DNA from 4 places in the Thioalkalivibrio sp. AKL12 genome. Region 4 is predicted to be linked to each of the others. Evidence: predicted binding sites of a transcription regulator. Region 4 holds the regulator's gene; each other region holds the start of a gene.
The links. The regulator FliA, encoded in region 4, starts transcription of late flagellar genes. The targets are predictions, from matches to a motif close to GCTAAAGTTNNNNNNNNNNCNGCCGATA.
Positions count from the first base shown of each region.

Region 1: the regulator FliA is predicted to act here: its motif matches at 2,055-2,082, upstream of flgM (flagellar biosynthesis anti-sigma factor FlgM).
Region 2: the regulator FliA is predicted to act here: its motif matches at 1,145-1,172, upstream of D579_RS0108960 (methyl-accepting chemotaxis protein).
Region 3: the regulator FliA is predicted to act here: its motif matches at 1,638-1,665, upstream of D579_RS0113980 (methyl-accepting chemotaxis protein).

Region 1 covers NZ_KB898900.1:53,387-57,324, forward strand. Annotated here, with positions in the region: gene D579_RS0110640 (chemotaxis protein CheV) at 1-779, opposite strand, end outside; gene flgA (flagellar basal body P-ring formation chaperone FlgA) at 1,302-1,979, shown strand; gene flgM (flagellar biosynthesis anti-sigma factor FlgM) at 2,119-2,433, shown strand; gene D579_RS0110655 (flagella synthesis protein FlgN) at 2,449-2,934, shown strand; gene D579_RS0110660 (flagellar brake protein) at 3,017-3,733, shown strand; tRNA gene D579_RS0110665 (tRNA-Pro) at 3,817-3,893, opposite strand.
Region 2 covers NZ_KB898897.1:109,904-113,841, reverse strand. Annotated here, with positions in the region: gene D579_RS0108965 (DEAD/DEAH box helicase) at 1-431, shown strand, start outside; gene D579_RS0108960 (methyl-accepting chemotaxis protein) at 1,195-2,424, shown strand; gene D579_RS0108955 (DUF255 domain-containing protein) at 2,528-3,938, opposite strand, start outside.
Region 3 covers NZ_KB898917.1:3,816-7,753, reverse strand. Annotated here, with positions in the region: gene D579_RS0113985 (DASS family sodium-coupled anion symporter) at 61-1,569, shown strand; gene D579_RS0113980 (methyl-accepting chemotaxis protein) at 1,731-3,641, shown strand.
Region 4 covers NZ_KB898894.1:68,806-72,743, forward strand. Annotated here, with positions in the region: partial or broken gene flhF (flagellar biosynthesis protein FlhF) at 1-870, shown strand, start outside; gene D579_RS0106070 (MinD/ParA family protein) at 1,039-1,863, shown strand; gene D579_RS0106075 (RNA polymerase sigma factor FliA) at 1,860-2,627, shown strand; gene cheY (chemotaxis response regulator CheY) at 2,669-3,049, shown strand; gene D579_RS0106085 (protein phosphatase CheZ) at 3,145-3,921, shown strand.

The DNA of each region.
Region 1 (3,938 bases), on a different contig from region 4:
TGCAGCGCGGGATTGTCCCGGATGCGCGCGGTCAGGGTGTAGCCATCCATGCGTGGCATCTCGATATCCGAGATCACCAGTTCGACCTGGTCGCCTACCGGCCCTTCCGCGGCCTTCTGCTCAAGGAAGTCCAGTGCTTCCTGGCCATCCTTGAAGACATCGTATTCGAAACCGAGTCCCTTGATCGCCCCCTCGATCTGCTTGCGCGCCACCACCGAGTCATCGACGATCACAACCTTGCGCCCGCTGGCCTCGCGGGCGTTCTCGCGGATGTATGGCGATATCTCGCTGGGCAGCGGGTTCACGATGGAGAGCACCCGTTCGACATCGATAATCTCGACCAGCTTGTTGTCGATCTCCGTGACGGCCACCAGGAAGGATTCGCGCCCGGTTCCGCGCGGGGGCGACTTCACGTCCTGCCAGTTCACGTTGACGATACGGTCCACGGCCGACACCCAGAAGCCCTGCACCGAACGATTGAACTCGGTGACCACCACCTTCTGCTCCCCGTTGTCGACCGCCCCGACGGCGCCACGCAGGCCCATCGCTCGCGCCAGGTCAATGATCGGCACGGTACCGCCACGCAACGTCGCCACTCCGCGTACCACGCTCATGGAGCCGGGAATCTGACGCAGCGGCGGCGACGGAATCACCTCGCGGACCTTGAAGACATTGATCCCGAAGGTCTGCGACCCGCCCAGATGGAACAGCAGCAGCTCCATGCGGTTCTGCCCCACCAACTGGGTTCGCTGATTCACATCGTCAATGAATTGACTCATCGTGCCGCTCTCCTTGCCCCGATTGCTCTTAGCACCGGACAGGCCTCAAAGGCCAAGTGTGCACCGCGCAACCCCGGCCTGTCATTTGCATTTGCGTGCATGCGCCTTCTGACGCCGCCTCATGGCCATAACGGCCGCCTCCGACGGGCCTTGAATGCGCGCGCGGCGCGGGGTGCCCATTCATTGGCACGACATCTGCATGTTTTTGCGTACTGAAACCGCACGCGACTCGCTCGACATCGACGCAAGATCCGTCAAACCCGAGCCATTCGCGCACAGTCCGACGCCCGCACCGAACTGGCTGCGCAGGACAGGACCAAACAGGACCGCAACATGAACCAGCGCCGACCCATTTCAGAATTTTCTTCCGCTGCCAGGAAGACGCTGATCCGTTCGCTCGTTCGCGTTGGGGCCTCATTCGTTCCAGGAAAAGGCGGGCCCTCCGGTGCCTCGCCAGCGAGCGTGATCGACTCGAGCGCAAACGTGCGAGCCATTCCGCGTCTCCTTGCCGGAGTCGCCCTCTTGTTCACCCTGGTACTGCTGTCTACCAGCGTCCGGGCCGAAGTCCACCCGGTTGACGACATCCGCCACGCCGCCGAGCAGTTCCTGATTCAGGAACTGGGCGTTACCGATACCGAGAAGGATGTTTCCATCGAGATTGGCCAGCTCGACAAGCGTCTGCGCCTCGTCCCCTGTACGGACGGCCTGGAAGCGCGTTTCCCACCCGGCGGGCGGCGTGACGGCAACACCGCTGTCCATATCCAGTGTGCCGGCCCGGTGACCTGGCAGTTATACGTGCCGGCGACGGTCGAACGTTACGCCGAAGTGCTGGTTGCGAACCGTACCCTGCCGCGCCAGCACACCCTCTCGGCGGGCGACCTGCGTTTCCAGCGAATCGAGACCTCGCGCCATGCCGGCAGTTATCATGAGGAAAAGAATGCCCTGATCGGCCAGCAGACCCGGCGCAGCATCCGCCCGGGTCAGATCATCGGAACCCAGCACGTGAGCCCGCGCGAGATCATCAGTCGCGGCCAACGGGTTACCATCCTGGCAGAGAACGGCTCAATCGCCATCCGCATGCAGGGCGAAGCGCTGGAGAACGGGACGCTGGGCGAACGAATCCGCGTCAAGAACGCATCCTCCGGGCGCGTCGTCGAAGGCGAAATCCAGGCCTCCGGCCACATCCGGGTAGCGCTTTGAGGCCTCGCCCCACCATGCACGCCAACGATCTTCGAGGCGGACTGTGAAGCCCGTTACACTTTTCCGCCCCCGAGGCCTACAGTTTCAGCAACGCTGGCCGTAAACAATTGCAGCACAGTTACAACGACAGGAAGGCATCATGGATATCAAGGGCCTCAATACGAACAGCCTGCGCCCCGACAGCCAGAACCCCGGGGTAAAGGGTCGCGACGAGTCCGGCAACACGGCAAGCCGTGCCCCGGCCTCCGGTAACGCATCGACGGCAAACAATGATTCGGTCACGCTCACCGGGGCCGCCCAGGCAATGAATGCCGCGGCCGGCGCGGGCGACACCGCCCCCTTCGACGCCGCCCGCGTTGCCGAACTGCGCGAGGCAATCTCCAGCGGCAACTATCCAGTGGACAACCAGCAGCTGGCCGATCGCATGATCGACCTCGAAAGCCTGCTGCGCTAACCCGGTCTATCGCCCATGAATGCCGACGCGCACCATAAACTGCAACGCTCGCTCGAGACCTCAATCCGGCTGGCTCATCAGCTGGAAGAGAGTCTGCTAAAGGAGACGCGCGCGGTCGAAGCGCGCCAACCCGATACGCTGCAGGACGTGGTGACCGGCAAGCAGACCCTGCTGCATGAACTGGAAACCGAGACCCGCAACCAGCAAGGCCTGGTCGAGGCCGCCGGCGAGGCCTTCAGCCCCGAGGGCATCGCGCGCCTGTTCTCGAAGATGGACGATGGCGTCGTACTGAACGACCTTTGGCAAGCCCTGCGCCAGTCCATCGAACGCTGCGACACTCTGAATCAAGGCAATGCGCGCCTGATCGACCGTGACCGCCAGCGCGTGGAACTCTCCATGCAGATCCTCCGCGGCGAGGAAACCGGCCCCGCGGCCACCTACGACCCGTATGGCCGCGCCCGGCCCGGAAACCGCGGCGGACGCCAGATCACCCAGGCCTGAGAGGCCGGTCCTGGTGGAGGCTGGCTTTTCGCGGCATCCACCAGTACCTTGCGTCCTCACACCTTCCTAACACTTCGGACGCATGGACGACACGGACTACACCGTCGATAAGCCGGACCGGATTGCCGGCATCCTCAAGGACCTCGACCACAAGCTCACCGTCGTGAGCGTTCGCGTGGATACCGACGGCCCCCTGTACACCTCGGCCCTGGTCCGTCTGGACCCAGCCGCCAAGGAACTCTTTCTCGACGAGCTGACCCCGCCTCGGGCGCACCAGCAGGTCCGTGCCGGCATGGACTTGCGCGTATTCGCGGCGCTGCGCGGGGTCGCAGTGCGATTCGGCACGCACGTAACACGCATCGAGCAGGAGCAAAAAGGCGCGCTCTACGTCTGCACCTATCCGGAGACTTTGCACTACCTGCAACGCCGCGAAACGTTCCGCGTGCACATCCCGATGGCCCAGCGGCCTCAGATCGAACTCCATGCGAAGGCCTGGAAGGATCCCGTGATTGGCGAGGTTGCCGACCTCTCTGCCCAGGGCATGTGCATCGAGTTGTCCACCACCCTTCTGGATGCGCTTGAGGACCAGGCGAACCTGGCCTTCGAGAACCTCTTGCTCCCCGATGTCAGTGAACGCCTTTCCGGGGACCTGCGGCTAGCCAACCGTCGCCGCAGCACGCGTGATGGCTTCGAGTTTGCGGGCTTCGAGATCGTCGGAATGACCCAGTGGATGGAACGCCAGACCAACATCGCCCTGCTCCATTACCAGCGCGAGGCGCGCCGCCGCTCGATGGATTGAGCCTGAGCCCAGGCGACGCCGCCACCTGCAACTCCGAACACAAAAAAGGCCGCTTGAAGCGGCCTTTTTTGATCGTTCCCGTTTGGTCGGGACGGCAGGATTTGAACCTGCGACCCTCTGCACCCCATGCAGATGCGCTACCAGACTGCGCCACGCCCCGAAGCCGCGAACTATATCCGATTCCCCGCCTTCACGAAAGCATCGG
Region 2 (3,938 bases), on a different contig from region 4:
GCCAGGTGCCGGTCCTGGTAGCCACGGATATCGCTGCGCGCGGGCTCGACATCGACCAGCTGCCGCAGGTCGTCAATTTTGAGCTGCCGAACGTGCCGGAGGACTACGTGCATCGCATCGGTCGCACCGGGCGTGCCGGCTCCGACGGCGCCGCGCTGTCGCTGGTGGACGGTGAGGAGATCAAGCTGCTGAAGGGCATCGAACGCCTGATTCAGCGCCCGATCGACCGTATCGAAACCGAGGGCTTCGCCACGCCGAAGCCGGCTGCCAATGACGGCAACGGCAATCGCCGTGGTGGTCCGGGTGGCAAGCCGGGCGGAGGCGCCCGTAGTGGCGCCCCGCGCAACGGTCGCGGTGGCAAGCCCGGTGGGGGTCGCGGCGGCAACGGTCGCCCGTCCGCCAACGGCAACCGCGCGGCTCGCAGCCGGTAAGCGGACCCGCTAACGCAGTACCGCGAACCCGCGGTCCCGAGTCTCGGGCCCGCGGGTTTTTTGTGTATGGGTATCGGGGGTGAGGCGAGTGCCTGCTCAAGGGCTTTATTCACCACGAAGCGCACGAAGAAGGTCAAGGCCAAAGGCCTATCAACGCAGAGGACACAGAGAAAGGACGAATTCTGTTGCCGCTGGCCCGACCGCTGAAACCAAGCGAGCCCCCTGCTTCAAGTTGAAAGCCTTTCCATCCTCTCCGTGAACTCCGTGTCCTCTGTGGCGCAATCGCCCTTGATCTTCTTCGTGTCTTCATGCGCTTCGTGGTGAGACGATTTCCTGATTAGCGATAAGAGTCAGCCAGTGCCGGGGGGCCTTTGGGGGGGCGTGCATGGCCCGCCCCGGGGCACTTGGATCCAGGCCTTGTTGGGGATGTCACCATCGCGGAGCGCCTTACCCCTGCCTGGTCATCCCGGCCGGAGCGAAGCGAAGAGCCGGGATCTCCCCCGTCGGGGCAACCCCCAACCGCAGAGATCCCGGATAACCGCTACGCGGTTTCCGGGATGACCAGGCTGGGGGCGGCTGGAAACCCGGGCCGGCACGGTCATTGGGCCTGGCTGATGATTGTTGCTAATCAGGAGCGATTTTTGGCTTGTGGTGGGACCTGGGGTTGACCCGGATCAAGACGATAGGGGCGGGGCGGATGGATACTGTGTCGGGCTCAAGACCGGGACCGGCTGGTCGTTAAGGGACGGAAAGGAGGGCGTCGATGAAGATTGGACCGTTGGGTGGGCTGCGACTGAAGCTGATTATCCTGGTGATCGTGGTGAGCACCGTGCCGTTGTCCATCATGGGCGGCGTGACCTTCCACACCATGAAGGGTGATCTGGCCGCGGGTGTGGACGCGGCGCTGGTGACCCAGTTGTGGTGGCTGCTGTGGGTGCTGTGGATCGTCGCGTTCGTGGTGGCGCTGGGTATTGGCTGGTTCTACGCCAATGTGCTGACGCGCCCCATGGAGCGCCTGGCCGAGGGGCTGGAGGCGATCGGCGAGGGCCGAGCGGATCTCGGGCACCGAGTGGAGGTGACGACCGACGACGAGATCGGGCGCACCGGCGCGGCCTTCAACACGGTGATGGGCCGGCTTTCCGGGCTCATTCGCCAGGTTGCCGACGCGGCGGACGGGATTGCCGCCTCGGCGCGCCAGCTGGATGGGCGCAGCAATGAACTGACGCGTGCCACCCACGAACAGCGCGGTGATGTGGAGCAGGTGGTCACGGCGATGAACCAGATGTCTGCCACGGTGCAGGAGGTCGCCAACAACACGCAGAGCACGGCCGAGAGCGCGGGGCAGGCGACGCGTGCGGCGGAAGGCGGGCGCACCGTGGTGCAGGCGACCCAGGGTGCGATCAACACGCTGGCCGGCGAGATTCGTCAGGCGAACAATGTGATCGTGGAGCTGAAAGGGGACAGCGACAACATCGGCACGATCCTGCAGGTGATCGAGGAGATCGCCGAGAAGACCAACCTGCTGGCGCTCAACGCGGCCATCGAGGCGGCGCGGGCCGGCGAGGCCGGGCGGGGCTTCGCGGTGGTGGCGGACGAAGTGCGCCACCTGGCGCAGCGCACGAACGACTCGACCGGGGAGATCCGCGAGATCATTCAGCGCCTGCAGGGCGGGGCTACCCGTGCGGTGCAGGCGATGGAGGTCAGCCAGCAGCATGCGGAGACCTCCGTGGCGAAGGCGGGCGAGGCCGGCGAGACCCTGGAGTACATCCACGACTCGGTGACCGCCATCGACGACATGACCCGCCAGGTGGCCAGCGCGACCGAGGAGCAAAGCCAGGTGGCGGAAGAGATCAACCGCAATATCCACCACATCAACGATATTGCCGTGCGCAATGCCGACGGGGCGAACGAGATGCAGCAGGCGGTGGAGGCGCTGGAGGCCCTGGCGCAGCAGCTACAGGGCGAGGTTGCGGGGTTCCGTCAACAGGCGTAACGGCCGAGGCAGGCACCGCGCAGGTTCGGCTCGCCATCCTGGGAAACCGGGGGTGGTGTGGTGTGACGCCGGATAAGCGACCGCAAGGCCTTGCAACGGGGCTTCAGAAGCCCCGGCGCAGGGCGTCGAAGCCCAGAGCGAGGTCGTCGGGGTCGGCACCGGGCTCGATGCGCAGGCGTTCGCGCACCATGTTGCGATCGATGTGGGATTCCTCGATGGCGGCGTCCGGCAGGCGGTAGAGCCACCAGGCCAGCGCCGCCTGGGTGCGGGTCTCCGACCAGGGTTCCAGATCGGTGCCGATCCGCTCGGCGTGGGCGCCCAGCTCCTCGTTGAAGAACGGTTCCAGCCGGTCCAGTGCCGCGAGCGGGTCGGGCATCTCCGGTCGCTCGCCGTCCAGTGCCTCCGTGGCGCGCGCCAGCTCCTGGCGGGCGATCTCCGGCCAGATCTGCGAGGGCAGGTAGCCCTCCATCGCCGGGCGACCCGCCGCGGTGATGCCGTGCAGGTAGCCCTGTTCGGTCTGCAGGTAGCGATCCAGCGCCCGAAGGGCCTCGTGTGCCCACTCCAGTGTGTCCCTGTCTTCCAGCACTCGCGCCATGTTGGCGAGGGCGGCGATCGCCTGGCCCGAGGTGTCGGCGTAGGTGTTGCGGTCGATCTGCGGCGGGTCGGTTTGCGTGCGCGTCTCCGGGTCCAGCTGGTAGTAGTCGCGGTCGGCGTACTGGCTGTTGCCGAAGCGCAGCTGGCGGCTGTCCCACAGGTGGTCTTGCAGGTAGTCGCGGATGCCGCGGGCGATCTCGGCGTAACGCTCGTCGCCGGTGGTGTCATGGGCCTCGGAGAACAGCCACAGGAACGCCGCGTTCTGGTCCAGGCGCTTGGAGGTCTCAAGTGCCAGGACGGGGTCGCGCTGGTCCGGATCGTGAAAGAAGAAGAAGCCGCCTTCGACCTCGTCGTAGAGGTCCTCCGCGATCTGGTCGAGGAGCCCGGGCATGCGATCCCGCCACCCTTCGGCGGTGAGCAGGAAGCGATAGGTCCAGGGCTGCGGGCGCTTGCTGAGGGTGCCGAAGGTGGCGCTGCCGCTCAGGCGGTCGGCGCGGGCATCGTAGACCTCGTCGAGCATCTCCATGAAGGCTTCAAGATCGTCGATCGCGGCATCGTCCGGCGTGATCTCGCGACCGGTGACCGAGAACATGTCCCGCTGGGCCACCAGGATGCTCTGCAGGTCGCGGGCATTCACGTGACCGGTAAAGCGGGTCAGCATCTCGTCCTCGTGATTCACGATGACCACGAAGGGCAGGCCGCGGCCACCGTAGCGCCGGAACAGATCCGCACGTTCGTCCAGATCGACCAGGACCGGGATGTAGTGCTGGTCGATGGTGTCCACCACGTCGGGGTTCTCCAGGGACTCGTCCTGGAAGTCGCGGCACCAGGTGCACCACTGGCCGTGAAAATAAAAGAAGATGGGCCGCTCGCGTGCCTCGGATTCCTCGAAAAGCTGGCTGTCCCAGTCCTGCCAAGAG
Region 3 (3,938 bases), on a different contig from region 4:
GCAATTTCCGATGATGCCGGTTGGTTTTCACCCCGGCGGATTTCCCACAAGACGAGGCGCATGGCGGATACTGACGAGACGGGGCAGGAAGGCGAAGCGGCGGTGGCGAAGGGCTCGACGGTGGACTGGCGGGCCCGGATCGGCCTGATCCTGGGCCCGGCGATCTTCGTGCTGTTCCTGCTGGTGCCGGCGCCGACGGGGTTCGATCCGGCGGCGTGGTGGGTGCTTGGGCTGACGCTGTTCATGGCGACCTGGTGGATCAGCGAGGCGTTGCCGCTGCCGGTCACGGCGCTACTGCCGATCGCGATCCTCCCGGTCCTCGACATCACCTCGATGGAGAACGCGACCGCGCCCTACGCGAACCCGATCATCTTCCTGTTCATGGGCGGCTTTGCGATCGCCTTGGCGGTGCAGCGCTGGGATTTGCACCGGCGCATGGCGCTGGCGATCGTGGCCCGTTCCGGGAATCGTCTGCACGCCCTGGTGGGGGCCTTCATGCTGGCCACGGCCGGGTTGTCCATGTGGGTCAGCAATACCGCGACCGCGGCGCTGATGCTGCCGATCGCCCTGTCGGTGCTGGGCCTGATCGAACGTGGTGCATCGCCACGGGGTCCGGGGGCGACTGCGGAGTCGCGGCGCCCGGCCCTGGCATTGTTGCTGGGGATCGCCTTTGCCGCGAACATCGGGGGCATGGCGACCATTATCGGATCGCCGCCGAACGCCCTGACCGCGGCCTATCTCGGGGATCGCCACGGGATGGAGATCGGGTTTCTGGAGTGGATGACCCTGGGCCTGCCGTTGGCGGCGATCCTCCTGGCCCTCGCGTGGTGGCTGCTGACGCGCTGGGTGTTCCCGGTACACCGGGTCGAACTGAACGGCCTGCGCGCCCTGCTGGACGAGCAGCGCGCCACGGTCGGGCGCTGGTCGACCGCAGAGAAGCGGGTGGCAGCGGTGTTCGTGCTGGTCGCGCTCGCCTGGCTGACACGGCCGCTGCTGGAGGGGTGGTTGCCCATCTCGCTGACCGATGCCGGCATTGCGATCCTGGGTGCCGGCTTGTTGTTCCTGATCCCCTCGGGTTCCATGGAGCAGCGCAGGTTGTTGGCCTGGGACAACACCCGCGAACTGCCCTGGGGCGTGCTGCTGCTGGTCGGAGGCGGCCTGAGCCTGGGGGCGGCCATCGAGTCCAGTGGTCTGGCGGAGCTGGCGGCCGATGCCCTGGTGATCGCGCAGACCTGGCCGCTGATCCTGATCATGGCCGGGGTGGTGTTGCTGACCATGACGCTGAGCCACGTAACCAGCAATACGGCCACGGCCGCGACGCTGCTACCCCTGGTCACCGCGTTTGCGCTGAGCATGGACGTGCCGGTCCTGATGCTGGCACTCCCCGTCGCCTTTGCCGCTTCCGTGGCCTTCATGCTGCCGGTGGCGACCCCGCCGAATGCCATCGTGTTCGCCAGCAACCGCCTGCAGGTGCTGGACATGGTGCGGGGAGGGGCACTGCTTTCCGTGGTGGCGCTGGTGCTGATCAGCCTGGCGGTCTACGTCTTCGCCGAGGCCCTGCTGGTGTAGCCGCGGCGCGGATTCGTTCTGTGATTGCCGTGTCCCCGACGTTCTTGTGGGGATGAAAAGCCTTCCATGCTCAAGTTCTAGGATTCGCCGCCGCTAGGGAGGACGAACGGCCCATTATTTTGCGAGCTGGCGCTGACCGGCAGACCGAAGGACGCACCGACATGTTCAACAATATTCGAATTGGCGTACGGCTCATGGTGGGCATCATCGGCGTGGTGGTCCTGGCCGTGGTGCTGACCCTGGTCGTGGTGATGAATGCCCTGGGTACGATGGCGGACAGGGCGGAGCAGCGGGAGCTGAACGACTTGGCTGGCCAGTTGCTGGATCGGCTGGACCAGGAGTCGGCGCGCGCGACCGCGATGGCGGAGACCGTGGCGCGTATCCCGGATGTGCAGGAGGCCATGGCCAATGGGGATCGTGATCGGTTGGCCGCACTGACGGTGCCGAGTTTCGAGTCCCTGAACGCCGATTACGGCGTGCGCCAGTATCAGTTCCACACGCCGCCGGCGACCTCCTTCCTGCGCGTGCATCGCCCGGATCGTTATGGCGATGACCTGTCCGGTTTTCGCCAGACGGTCGTCGACACCAACGACCGCCGCGCCCCGATCTCGGGCCTGGAAGAGGGCGTGGCCGGCCTGGGTATCCGCGGCGTGGTCCCCATTGCTCACAACGGAGAGCACGTGGGTTCGGTGGAGTTCGGGCTGTCCTTCGGCGACCCTTTCTTCGAGCAGTTCACCGAGGAGTTGGGTGCACCGGTCGCGCTCTACCTGCGCGATGAGGGTCGGTTCAACCGCTTTGGCGGGACCATCGAAGGCGAAGCGACCTTCAATGCGGCCGAGATGCGCGAAGTGCTCCAGGGCGAGCGTCTGGTGCGCAACGTGACCTACCAGGGCGAGCCGATGGCGGTGATCGCCCGGCCGGTGCGCGATTTCTCCGGCGATGCGGTGGGTGTGCTGGAACTGATGGTGGACCGCAGCGCCTACGTGACCATGACTCGCAACGCCACCGGTACGGTGGTCATGGTCGGCGTGATTGCGGTGGTTCTGGGCGTGCTGCTGGCCTGGTTCCTGACCCGCAGCATCGTGCGCCCGCTGTGCCAGACGGTGGAGCGTCTGGACGACATCGCCAGTGGCGAGGGTGACCTGACGCGCCAGCTGGAGGTGTCCGGCCGGAACGAGCTGGGCGATCTGGCGGTGGTGTTCAACCGCTTTGTCGAGAAGATTCGCGTGTTGATTCAGCAAGTGGCGGCGGGTTCCGATCAGGTCGCTGCGGCGTCCAACGAGCTGTCCGCGACCAGCGAGGAAACCAACGAGCAGGTGCGCCGCCAGAAGGCGGAGACCGACCAGGTCGCCACCGCGATGAACGAGATGACCGCCACCGTGCAGGAAGTCGCCCGCAATGCCGCGGATGCGGCGGCGGCCGCCCAGGCTACGGACCAGGACGCCGTGGCCGGTCAGCAGGTGGTGCAGAAGACGGTCACCGCGATCAACGGCCTGTCCAGGCAGGTCGATAATGCGGCCGAGGTGGTCACCCGCCTGTCGCAGGATGCCGAGCAGATCAACAAGGTCCTCGAGGTGATCGGCGACATTGCCGACCAGACCAACCTGCTGGCGCTGAATGCCGCGATCGAGGCGGCCCGCGCTGGCGAGCAGGGCCGCGGCTTCGCCGTGGTGGCCGACGAGGTGCGCACCCTGGCCAGCCGGACGCAGGATTCGACGCACGAGATCCAGCAGATGATCGAGCGGGTCCAGAGCGGTACGCGCGAGGCGGTGCAGGCGATGGAAGATGGGCGTTCCAAGGCCCACGAGAGTGTCGAGCAGGTGAACCTCGCCGGCGAATCGCTCAACGCGATCACCCAGTCGGTGACCCGCATCAGCGACATGAACACGCAGATCGCCAGCGCTGCCGAGGAGCAGTCCACCGTGGCCGAGGAGATCAACCGCAACGTGGCCAACATCACCGAGGTGCTGGACCAGACCGCGGCGGGCTCCGAGCAGATCCGCAATGCCTCGGAGGAGCTGTCCAAGCTCGCGTCCCAGCAGCAGGAGCGGGTGGGTCAGTTCAAGGTCTGATACTCGACCCGATGGTATCGAGCCCGCCTCCCTGTTCGGGGAGCGCGGACTTTTTCATGCGTGTGGGGAAAAGGGCAGACGAAGAAGCCAGGTCAAGGGCGATCCTGATTAGCAACGAGCGTCAGCCAGGCTCAAGGCCCGTGCGGGCCCGGGTCTCCAGGCGCCTCCTACATCGTCCTCCCGGAAACCGCGCAGCGGTTATCCGGGATCTCCACGGTATGAGTGACCCGTACGTTGGGGCTAGAACGGCGTGTGGAGATCCCGGCTCTGCGCTGCGCTACGGCCGGGATGACGGTA
Region 4 (3,938 bases):
CGGCGCCTTCCTGGCCGGCCGATCCCGAACTCACTGCGATGCGCCAGGAGTTGCGTGACCTGCGCAGCCTGATGACGCGTCAGTATGCGGAGAGTGACGAGGCTCGCTGGGCGGCCCGTCATCCGCTGGCGGCAGAATGCAAGGTCCGCCTGATCGACCGCGGCTTCAGTGAATCGCTGGCCCGCAGCCTGGCGGGCAGCATCCTCGATGACAGCTCCCCCGAGCAGGCTTGGGAGCGTCTCCGCGCGCGGCTTTCGGGTGCGATTGCCACGCATCGCCCGGCGATCCTGGACGAGGGCGGGCTGCTGGCGATGGTGGGGCCGACCGGTGTCGGCAAGACCACCACGCTGGCACGGATCGCGTTGCGCCAGATCCGTCGGATGGGACCGGATTCGGTTACGCTGGTGACCCTGGATAGCCAGCGCATCGGTGCCACACGGCAGCTGCAAGCCTTTGCGCAGATGGCGGGGATCTCGGTGCGCGTGCTGCAGAATGCGCGCGAACTGCGCGATCTGGCGCGGCGCGCGGACGATGGCCACCTGATCCTGGTGGATACCGCCGGGCAGGCGCCGCGCGCGGTGGAGGAGGAGTCGCTGTTCGCGCATCTGCCGCCGGATATCCGTGCCGAGAGCTGGTTGGTTGTGTCGGCCACGACCCAGGGCAGTACCTTGCGGCGGGTGCTGGACGCGTTTCGCAAGGCGGATCCCTCGGCGCTGGTGCTGACCAAGCTGGACGAGGCAGAACAGCTGGGCGAGGTCCTGTCGGTCCTGCTGGACCAGCACCTGGGGCTTGGGTTTGTAAGCGATGGCCAGCGCATCGCCGAGGATTTTCACCGGGTCGATACGGGGTATCTGACCCGTCTGGCGCTGGACGACGACGCGGACGGCGCGCGGGCGGGTGGCAATGCCCGCGAGACCTGGGCCGCCGAACGGCTGGCCGAAATGGAACCGCCGCGACGCTCGCGCTCGCCGCTGCGCCCGGCGCAGGGGGCCGAGCCGGCCACACTGGAACTGATTCAGCCGGTTGGAAAGGGGCGTTATGCCACGCACTAACAAGCCGTTGAAGGTCATTGCGGTCGCCTCGGGCAAGGGCGGCGTGGGCAAGACCAACGTGTCGGTCAATCTGGCGGTCGGCCTGGCCCGGTTGGGCCGCGAGGTGATGCTGTTCGATGCGGATCTGGGCCTGGCCAACGTGGACCTGTTGCTCGGGATGCGCCCGGAGCGCACCCTGCACGACCTGGTGACCGGCGCGGTGGACAGCCTGGACGATGTCCTGGTTCAGGGGCCGGACGGGGTGAAGGTGGTCCCGTCGGCCTCCGGTATCGCGGCGATGGCGAATCTTACGCCGGCCGAGCACGCGGGGCTGATCCATGCCTTCAGCGCCTACCGCAAGCCGCTGGATGTCCTGATCGTGGATACCGCTGCAGGCCTGCAGGAGTCGGTGACTTCGTTCTGCCGGGCGGTACAGGAGACCCTGGTGGTGGTCTGCGACGAGCCGGCTTCGATTACCGATGCCTATGCCCTGATCAAGGTGCTGCATCGTGACCACGGGCTGCGGCGTTTCCGCATGGTCACCAACATGGTCAGCGGACGCGAGGGTGCGGAGCGGCTGATGCAGAAACTCAATACCGTCTGTGGCAATTACCTGCCGGAGGTGGTCCTGGATCTGGCCGGCTATATCCCGATGGACGAACATCTGCGCAAGTCCGTGCAGAAAAGGGCACCGGTGGTTCAGCAGTATCCCGGCAGTCCGGCCGGCAAGGCGTTTGCCGAACTGGCACGCACGGTGGACCGCTGGCCGGTTGGTGGGGGTGACCACGGGGGCGTCGGGTTCTTCGTGGAACGAATGCTGCAGAGTGCATGATGACGACGCGTAATCGACTTTCCGGCTACCAGGCGACGTCCACCGCGACCGGTGGACACGAGAAGTTGATTGCCGATCACGTTGAACTGGTGCATCGCATCGCGCACCACCTGATGGCCCGTCTGCCGGCCTCGGTCCAGGTCGATGATCTGATCCAGGCCGGCATGATCGGCCTTCTGGAGGCGGCGCGGCAGTTCGAGGGCGGGCAGGGGGCGACCTTTGCCACCTACGCCGGAATCCGCATCCGCGGTGCGATGATCGACGAATTGCGTCGCAGTGACTGGACGCCGCGTTCGGTGCATCGCAACAGCCGGCGTATTGCCGCCGCGATCCAGAGTGTCGAGGCCCGCGAGGGGCGTGCGGCACGTGGGAGCGAGGTGGCGGCCGAGCTGGACGTGGCGATCGATGACTATTACGACATGCTCAAGGACCACGCCGGGGCCCATCTGTTTGCGCTGGACGATCTGGGTGGCGGGGATGACGGGGCCGATCGCGTGATCGAGGGGCAGGAAGTCTCTCCGTCGCGTAGCCTTGAGGCTGGCGAGTTTCGCGAGGAGTTGGCCGAGGCCCTTGGGGATCTGCCTGAACGCGAACGCCTGGTGCTGTCGCTGTATTACACCGAAGAACTGAATCTGCGCGAGATCGGGGCTGTTCTGGGCGTGACCGAGTCGCGCGTGAGCCAGATTCGCAGCCAGGCGGTCATCCGGCTGCGCGCGCGCATGGGGTCGTGGCTCGAAGACGGCACGGCTTTGCAGTTATTCTAAAACTCACCTTATGAATCCCGGAGTGACGTGTGGACAAGGGAATGAAAATTCTCATCGTGGACGATTTTTCCACGATGCGGCGCATTATCAAGAACCTCTTGCGCGATCTTGGCTTCAATAATACGCAGGAAGCCGACGATGGCAGCACCGCGCTGCCGATGCTGCAAAATGGTGACTTCGACTTCCTGATTACCGACTGGAACATGCCCAACATGCCGGGCATCGACCTGCTGAAGGCCGTCCGGGCGGATGCCAACCTGAAGTCGATGCCGGTGCTGATGGTGACGGCCGAGGCCAAGCGCGACCAGATCGTGGAGGCTGCGGAGGCAGGTGTGAACGGTTACGTGGTCAAGCCGTTTACCGCCGAAACGCTGAAGGAAAAGATCGACAAGATCTTCGAACGTATTGAAGCACAGGGCTAAGCATCGCCCAGCGATGAATACGGACGACGTCCGTCTCGCTTGCGCGGGTGGACGTGACCCGGCTCCTTCGGCGCCGTACCAGCAAGAGGCTCCTCATGACTGAACAGGAACACCCCCCACGCGACGGCCAGCTCGAGCTGGCCCGGCAACTGGTGCAGACGCTCGAGGCGGGCGACGACGCGGCGGCACGCGCGCTGGTGCAGGATCTAGCGCGTCCTTACGACCGCGAGCTCTTCGACGAACTGGGCAAGCTGACGCGCGACCTTCACGAGGCCTTGCAGAGTTTCCGTGGCGACTCGCGTCTGGTAGAGCTGACCCAGGCGGAGATCCCGGATGCGAAGGAACGCCTGAACTACGTGGTCACCATGACCGAGCAGGCCGCGCACGCCACGATGGGCGCCATCGAGTCGAGCCTGCCGATCGCGGAGTCGTTCAGCCAGCAGGCGGCCGACTTGACCGCCAAATGGACGCGCTTTCGCAACCGGCAGCTCTCGGTGGACGAATTCCGCGATTTCGCGCGTGAGCTGGACAGCTTTTTCGGGCAGGCGGGCGAGGACGCCGAGGAATTGCGGCGGCTGCTCTCCGAGGTGTTGATGGCACAAAGTTATCAGGACATTACCGGCCAGGTGATTCGCCGGGTGATCCAGCTGGTGACCGACCTCGAAGAGAACCTCGTTACCCTGATTCGGCTCTCCAGCGGGCGCATGGAGCAGGTCGAAGCGGCCGAAGCGTCCCTGGAGCGTGGCGAAGAAGACCGCGAGGCGGACCGCAAGGGCCACGGCCCCAGTGTGCCCAAGACTCAAGATTCCAGCGCAGATGTCGTTCAAGGACAGGACGAGGTGGACGATCTGCTATCAAGCCTGGGCTTCTAGCAGTGCCTCCCATACGA